Cellvibrio sp. PSBB006: one gene and its partner. The main gene of each other region encodes a partner of the protein of the gene in region 2 in a complex. Links are inferred from orthologs where the notes say so. Each region holds a gene or a part of one and is shown on either strand. Other genes may lie near its edges.

Region 1 (4,061 bases), 790 kb from region 2 along the record:
CATCCGCAATTGCACCGCGCGATGGCCGATCCGTGCACCACGTTGCGTAATAAATAATGCAACCTGATCAGCAGGTGCATTCAGGGCGCGTTGCGGTAACCAATCCTCCAATGCGGTTATAGCATGACGACCCACCGGCAAGATGCGTTGCTTGGAACCCTTGCCCACTACATTGACCATGCCTTCTTTTAAATCGACATCGGTCACATTCAAACCGGTGACTTCGGCCAGACGCAGGCCGGATGAATAAACCAATTCCAGCAGCGCACGGTCGCGGCAGGCAATAAAACTATCGCCCGTCACCTCAACAAATTGCGAGGTCTGATCCGCGTCCAGGGTTTTGGGTAATTTTTTAGGTGATTTTGGAGCCTGAATTCCATCAGCGGGATTGTTCTTCATCCAGCCGCGTTTAATCGCAAAGCGAAAAAAACTGCGCAGGGAAGACAGCCAGCGTTGCAGGCTTTTGCCGCCGAGGCCACTGCGATGCAAGGCTGCAACACCTTGACGAATATGCTGTGGCTGAAGGGCGGCGAGATCGTGAAGCGAATATTTGGCGCAGAAGCGACAGAATTTTTCCAGGTCGCGTTGATAGTTTTCCTGCGTCAGGGGCGAGAATTGTTTCTCGCTACGCATGTAGGTAAAAAACGCAGCGAGTTCGTCAGCAAAAGGCGTTGCAGCTTCAGTCATGCGCATATCCTCTTGCCATAGATTGGCGATTAATTAGCGCGGTAAATATTTCGGCAATAACCGATTCAATACTTCTGCAATATAGCCCAAAAATAACGTGCCCATACTGGAGCGGTAATAATTCGGATCGCGGTTGGCGATGGCGAGCATGCCGAAGGTGGTGCCGTGAATTAACGGTACCGTCGCCACCGAGCCGATTTCTTCCGCGTGTTTGCCGAATAAAAAGCTCAACTCTTTTTGCCCGAGTGTGCCGCACATGGCGCGGTTACTTTTGAGCAAAGGCGCAATGTGTTCGCGCGCTTGTGCAATGGCAACCACCTGGGCCTGGCTGCTGGGGAGTTTGTCGGCGTTGCCGTAAAGTTGCAGGCTGGTGAAATGGATATTGAAGTCTTTGTCGAAACTGTAATGCAAGGCGTCAATGATATCGCCGAGATCCTGGCCTTCCAATAAGCTGAGGATCAGACGTTTGGTTTTATCAAACAGCTTGTCATTTTCCCGTGCATTGTCGAGCAGTTTGCTCAAGCGGTTGCGCATGTCGATGTTGCGCTCACGCAGAATCGACACCTGCCGTTCAACCAGAGACACCGCCGGACCGCTCTCATGAGGCAGAAATAAATCACCCAATAACTCCTGATGGTGAACAAAAAACTCCGGATGTTGTTGCAGGTAATTCGCAACCTGTTCGGGGTCCAGTGGATCAGCCAGGGTAGGGGATTTTTTATCGGTCATCAGATCTTTACCTGTCCATGAAAAACGGTGGTGGCCGGGCCGGTCATCATCACCGGTTCACCGGGGCCGGCCCAACTGATGCGCAGGCTGCCGCCGGGAAGATTCACTTTGACGTTATTGCCGATCAGCTGACGCAGGTTGCCAGCCACCACGGCAGCGCAAGCACCGGTGCCGCAGGCGAGGGTTTCGCCTACGCCGCGCTCGAATACCCGCAGATTAATTTCATCGCTGGAGACAACTTGCATAAAGCCAGCATTTACCCGTTGCGGAAAACGGGTATGGCGTTCAACCAGCGGCCCAAGCGTCGCGACTGGCGCTGTCGCTACATCGTCAACCAGGGTGACCGCGTGGGGATTGCCCATGGAGACAGCGGAAATTTCCAGCGTGGTGCCATCAACCGCTAACGAATAGGTAAGGGATTGTGCCTCGGCTTCGAAAGGAATCTCCGCCGGTACCAGGCGCGGTACGCCCATATTGACGCAGACTTCGCCGTTCTCGGTGATCTGCAAGGTCATCATGCCGCCGGCAGTTTCCACCGTAATCAGATTCTTGCCGGTCAATTTACGGTCGCGCACAAACACGGCAAAGCAGCGGGCGCCGTTGCCACAGTTTTCCACTTCGCCGCCGTCGCTGTTGAATATGCGGTAGCGAAAATCCACTTCGGGACTTTCCGGAGCTTCAACCACCAATAGCTGATCAAAGCCGATACCGAAATGCCGGTCGGCTAACTGGCGAATCTTTTCAGGACTCAAACGCACCTTTTGGCTGACCCCATCAATCACCATGAAGTCGTTGCCCAAACCGTGCATTTTGCTAAACCGCAGACGCATTGCGTATTCCTTTTATCAAGCGGGTAAAAGCGTTTCACCGCGCAGCATATCGTCGATCGTTTCACGCTCGCGCACAACAAACATCTGGTCGCCGTCGACAATCACCTCAGCGGCGCGGCCACGGGTGTTGTAGTTGGAACTCATACTGAAACCATAGGCGCCGGTGGACATGACCGCGAGCAAATCACCGGGTTCGATGGCGAGTTCGCGGTCTTTGCCGAGAAAGTCGCCGGTCTCGCAAATCGGGCCTACCAGATCCCAGGTTTTTGTACCGCTTGCGCGCGGCTTGACCGGACGAATATCTTGCCACGCCTGGTAGAGCGAGGGGCGGATATTGTCATTCATGGCGGCATCGATGATCGCAAAATTCTTGTGTTCCGTGGGCTTTAAATACATGACCTTGGTCAGCAAGACACCGGCATTGGCGGAAATCGAACGACCCGGTTCAAACATCAGGCTCAGTTTACGGTCGCCCAGACGCTGTTTAATAGCGGCCATATAGTCAGCCACCGGCGGCGGCGTTTCATTGCGATAGGTCACGCCCAAGCCGCCACCCAGATCCAGGTGGGAAATCGTTATGCCTGCACTTTCCAGCTCATCAACCAGCAGCAGCAAGCGATCCAGCGCGTCGAGGAAGGGCGTCAGTTGCGTGAGCTGGGAGCCGATATGGCAGTCCAGCCCTTTGATCTTCAGGCTCGGCAATTCGGCGGCGCGACGATAGACCGCCGGCGCGCGTTGGATGTCGATGCCGAATTTGTTTTCTTTCAGGCCGGTGGAGATATAGGGGTGGGTGTTGGCGTCTACATCCGGGTTCACCCGCAGGGAGATATTGGCCACCATGCCTTTGTCTGCCGCGACGCGGGCAAGGATCTCCAGCTCGGCTTCGGATTCCACGTTGAAACAGAAGATGCCGACATCCAGCGCCCGGGCCATCTCTTCCGGGGTTTTGCCCACGCCGGAAAATACAATGCGCGCCGGATCGCCGCCCGCGCGCAACACGCGCTCAAGCTCCCCACCGGAGACGATATCGAACCCGGCGCCGAGCTTGGCCAGCAGGTTCAGAATGGCGAGGTTGGAGTTGGCTTTGATGGCGTAACACACCATGCCCGGATGATCCCCAAGGGCTTGGGCATAAGACAGGTAATGCTGGGTAAAAGCGGCGCGGCTATAGACATAGGTCGGGGTGCCGAAACGTTCGGCAACGGCGCTCAGGGGCACATCTTCGACGTGGAGTTCGCCGTTGCGTGGTTGAAAATGCTGCATAGATAGACTCGATCAGGCAAAAAAGGCGGCTAGTCTTGTGATTCGGCAGGGGCTTCCGGTTGCGGTTGTTCCTGTTCCGGCAGGTACAGCGGGCCGGTTTGGCCGCAGCCGCTTAGCCACAGGCAGGCTAGCAACAACAAAGCGGATAACGTTTTCATGGTGAATTCCCGGGGCCGAATCACGCCCGTTGGTCCGGGCAAACTGAAGTCAAAACAGCGGGCAGTATAACCGTGCACCGACAGTGCCACAACAAACTGCCGGTGCTTCCAGAGGTTCCGGTGATGAAGAGCAAAGGGGCTCCACGGGTAACCTGCCAAAGTCGCGTAGCCCGCGCCTGGAACTGCCTTGATGCCTTACTTCTTTACCTCCCCATGTTCCTGTCGGTACTGTGAAGGCGTAACGCTGAGGATTTTCTTGAAAAACGTGTTGAACACCGACTTGCTGTTAAAGCCGACTTCCAGATAAATATCGGTGATGGTTTTATTTTTGTGCTTCGGATCAATCAACATCTTGCGCGCTTCTTCAATGCGATAGTTGTTGATGAATTCATAA
Region 2 (4,225 bases):
ACGCGTCGATAATTCACGCACCTGGTAAACCGCTGCCGGGACTTCGATCATCACACCGATATGCGGCATCTTGACCTTGAAGCCTTCTTCCAGCAGCTCATTGAATACGCGATGGATTAATAATTTTGAAGACTCCAGCTCTGCTACGCTGGTGATCATCGGCAGCAAGATACGCAGGTTATCCAACCCCTCACTGGCTTTGATCATCGCGCGCAATTGCGCCAGGAAAATCTCCGGGTGATCAAGCGTGACACGAATGCCGCGCCAACCCAGGAAGGGGTTGTCCTCTTCAATAGGAAAGTAAGGCAACGCCTTGTCGCCGCCGATATCCAGGGTGCGCATGGTGACGGTATGGGGGGCAAAGGCCTCCAACTGCTCGCGGTAAATTGCCCGCTGCTCTTCCTCGCTGGGAAAACGGTCGCGCAACAGAAAAGGCACTTCGGTCCGGTACAGCCCCACACCTTCGGCACCCCGCTCCAGGGAGCGGACGACGTCGGTCATCAGACCCGTATTGACCCACAGCGGTAAGCGATAATGATCCAGCGTCTCACAAGGTAAGTCCTTGAGCGCCTCCAGCCCCTTAACCAGCTCCTGCTCTTCCAGGAAGATCGCTTTGTAATGCTTGCGTAGCTGGGGACCGGGATCACTGTAGACTGTGCCTTTATAGCCATCAACAATGACCGAGCGTTGGTCCATCTGGGTGTAAGGTAAATCCACAGCGCCCATTACCGTAGGAATATCCATGGCGCGCGCCAGGATGGCGACGTGCGAGTTGCTGGAGCCGAGCACCGACACCAGACCGGCCAGCTTTTCCTTGGGAATTTCACCCAACATGGAAGCCGTCAACTCCTCACCGATGAGGATGGTTTTGTCGGGATATACCCGGCACTTCTGGTTGGATTCCTGTAGGTAAGCCAGCACTCGCCGACCCAGGTCGCGCAGATCCGTGGCCCGCTCGCGCAAGTAGGGATCATTCATACTGTTGAAGGTGTTTTCGTGTTCGAGGATAACCTCGCTCCACGCATAGGACGCGTTAGTACCACGCCGGATGCGCTCCGAAACTTCGCTGCCCAGTGAAGCATCATCCAGCATGGCCAGGTAAGCATCAAAAAGCGCCTGTTCTTCGCGGTTGATCCGACTGCGCAATTGTTCGCCCAAGGATTTAATATCCTCACGAACCGCCATCAAACACTGTTGAAAGAACGCCAACTCGGCGTCCACATCGGTGCAAGCCTTATAAGGGACTGAGCGTAAATCCGCTGGCGGGGTGATGACCACGGCCTCACCAATGGCAATACCCGGTGCGCCGGAAACACCGATAAATTTTGCCTGGGTGGCTTTGTCACCCATGATATCCATTGCGCCCGTGGCTTCGGCATGGGCAATAACCCCGGCAAGCTGGGCCGACATGGTGACCAGAAAAGCTTCATCTCCTTCGTCGAAACGACGCTGTTCTACCTGCTGAACAACGAGTACGCCCAACACTTTGCGGTGGTGAATGATCGGCACACCAAGAAAAGAAGCGAAACGCTCTTCACCGGTTTCAGGAAAATATTGATAACTCGGGTGAGTCTCCGCGTGCTCCAGATTAACCGGCTCCTCCCGCATGACGACCCGGCCGACCAGACCTTCGCCGGGGCGCAAACGCACTTTACCTACCGCATCAGCATTCAAGCCATCGGTCGCCATAAGGACATAATCGCCTTTGGGATTACCGAGATAGACGGAGCAGACCTGCGTACCCATAGCCTGTTTGACGCGCGTGACGATAATCGCCAGCGCTGTCTTCATGTCGCGGGCGGCATTGACTTCCTGAACAATACTGCGGAGTGAATTTAACATCGGGGTGAACTGCCTGGTTGTTGTCTGTCGGTGATCTGCGCACGCTGATAGCGCGTGGGAAGATCGCCCTGATTCAGGAGCTTCTCATGGATACCAGGTTGCACATGTCCCGGAGAAGCTTATCTGGCTCTTAGTAAGGTAGCATGTGTACCGCCGGAAACCGATGAATTCTCAGCGAGCGCACCATCTTCCAATTGGCTGTGATCCAGGGATAATTCTTTTAATGCCCGTCGATACACATCGCGCTTGAACGCTACTACCTTGCTCAGCGGATACCAATAACTGACCCAGCGCCAATCATCAAACTCAGCCCGCCCACCGTTTTCCAGACAAATACGGCTTTCGTCAGTACGCAGGCGCAACAAAAACCATTTTTGCTTTTGCCCGACGCAGAGCGGTTGAGAGTTATGTCGAACCAAGCGGCTGGGCAAACGATAACGCAGCCAACCACGGGTGCAGGCAAGAATCTCCACATCTTCTGGATGGAGACCTATTTCTTCATGAAGTTCACGGTAGAGCGCCTGCTCCGGCGTTTCATTGGCATTAATGCCGCCCTGCGGGAATTGCCAGGCATCCTGCCCGCCCACACGCCGCGCCCAGAGCAATTGGCCCCGGTCGTTGGTAAGCATGATGCCCACGTTAGGGCGAAATCCATCGTTGTCTATCACGGGGCTGATTATCCTGGCTAACAAGCAGTATGTGGGACTGCTCTTTCATTATTTGGTCATGATTTTCGCGTAATGCTGTTGCGACCTATTGTTCCACAAATCTGTTGCACACAGCAATTCACTCAACGCTCGCCAGCCAGTTTAAAAAAATGTGAGAATCTGCACATAGTTGTTGAGTGGGTTACACACAATCGCTATGCTAGCCGCCACTTCGAACAACCCCTTCAGGTACGCTGTGACCCTCGCTATCTTTGACCTCGACAACACCCTGATCGCCGGCGACAGCGATCACAGTTGGGGCGAATTTCTGGTAAGTAAACAATTGGTTGATGCCGTCGAGTATCGCCGCCAGAACGACCTTTTCTACCAGGCCTACAAAGATGGCTCCCTGGATATCCATGCCTACCAGCGTTTTGCCCTCTCACCCCTGGCTCGCTTTACCGCAACAGAACTGGCGGAATTGCACCAGGAATTTATGACTATCTGCATTGAACCGTTGATGTTGGTCAAGGCACAGACGCTGTTGCAACATCACCGCGACAATGGCGATTACCTGCTGATCATCACCGCTACCAACAGTTTTATCACGCATCCGATTGCGAAACATTTGGGCGTGGATGACATCCTGGCAACAGATCCTCAGGTCATTGATGGGCGCTATACCGGCGAGATTATCGGTACACCCTGCTTTCAGGGTGGCAAGGTGACTCGCCTGAACGAATGGCTGGCCAGCGAGGGACATTCTTTGGATGGCAGTTATTTTTACAGCGATTCCTACAACGACCTGCCGCTGCTGGAACAGGTTACTCACCCGGTGGCGGTAGATCCGGATGAGCGTCTGCGTCAAACCGCAGAAACGCGTAACTGGCCGATTATCAGCCTTCGGGATTAATGGACAACAACCAACCACCTGCTCAGGGATCTATCTCACACTATCGTGAACCACATTCTCACTACCGCTTTCACCCTGTTGATTGCACTCTTATGCTGCACATCCGGCGCTATTGCCGCTGATTCTCCCTCGGATGACCCATTGGATAAATCCACCCGCTATGCCTGGGAATTGGGTCTTCAGTCCTTGATTAACACGGAACAGGCAAGCCGCAATCTGTCGGCCCAACTCGATCTGTTTTTGGCTGAACCCTCCGAAGCAAGCTTGGCGAATGTGCGCCAGGAGTGGCGCAACTGCCATCAACAATGGCAACAACATGCCGTCTGGGTCGCACTGGCCAAGACACAATCGCGCCGCTTTGCGGCCCTGAACCGGCATTATTTTGTCCTTGATGCGCGCGAACTCCAGCCGGGATATCTCGATGCCGTGCAGGATTATCCTTTCAGCGGCATCGTCAATGATATTTCCATCGTGCTTACCGCTGACAGTTTACGCCAGCAACACGGTTTGACTGATCCGAGCGAAGTCAGCCTCGGGTTTCATGCACTGGAATTTCTACTCTGGGGTGAGTATGGCCAGCGGTCATTTAACGATTTTCTGCCGATAACCACGATCAATGCTGAACAGAATGCCGCCGGACTCACAACGGGCGATTTACCCAATAATCGGCGCCGGACGGTGCTGCGCCTGGTGAACCAGGTGTTGGCTGATGATGTGCAACGCCTGCGGCAGGATTGGCAAAACCCCCTCAGCCCCATTAGCCAAACCTATCTACAACTCCCGCCGAAGATGCGACTGGAATTCATTCAGCACACCGCACACC

The links. The genes of interacting proteins can lie anywhere in the genome.
Region 1: the proteins of CBR65_RS16075 (region 2) and dapF are in contact, whole or in part, in a solved structure (PDB 5YGU), measured with the Escherichia coli proteins. The link is inferred for Cellvibrio sp. PSBB006 from one-to-one orthologs.

The regions. Positions count from the first base shown.
Region 1 is NZ_CP021382.1:3,055,267-3,059,327, reverse strand. The notes cover bases 332-3,157. They hold dapF (diaminopimelate epimerase), read right to left. Parts: upstream 2,247-3,157; coding sequence 1,416-2,246; downstream 332-1,415. Other genes in these bases: lysA (diaminopimelate decarboxylase), read right to left, coding at 2,262-3,157; CBR65_RS12730 (DUF484 family protein), read right to left, coding at 721-1,416; xerC (tyrosine recombinase XerC), read right to left, coding at 332-687. Outside these bases: more of xerC, read right to left, coding at 1-331; more of lysA, read right to left, coding at 3,158-3,509; CBR65_RS22105 (lipoprotein), read right to left, coding at 3,539-3,667; CBR65_RS12710 (helix-turn-helix domain-containing protein), read right to left, coding at 3,863-4,061. UniProt on the Escherichia coli protein: Involved in the succinylase branch of the L-lysine biosynthesis and in the biosynthesis of the pentapeptide incorporated in the peptidoglycan moiety. Catalyzes the stereoinversion of LL-2,6-diaminopimelate (L,L-DAP) to meso-diaminopimelate (meso-DAP).
Region 2 is NZ_CP021382.1:3,849,367-3,853,591, reverse strand. The notes cover bases 737-3,726. They hold CBR65_RS16075 (RNA pyrophosphohydrolase), read right to left. Parts: upstream 2,511-3,726; coding sequence 1,962-2,510; downstream 737-1,961. Other genes in these bases: CBR65_RS16065 (imelysin family protein), read left to right, coding at 3,448-3,726; CBR65_RS16070 (HAD family phosphatase), read left to right, coding at 2,746-3,402; ptsP (phosphoenolpyruvate--protein phosphotransferase), read right to left, coding at 737-1,842. In the rest of the region: more of ptsP, read right to left, coding at 1-736; more of CBR65_RS16065, read left to right, coding at 3,727-4,225. UniProt on the Escherichia coli protein: Master regulator of 5'-end-dependent mRNA decay.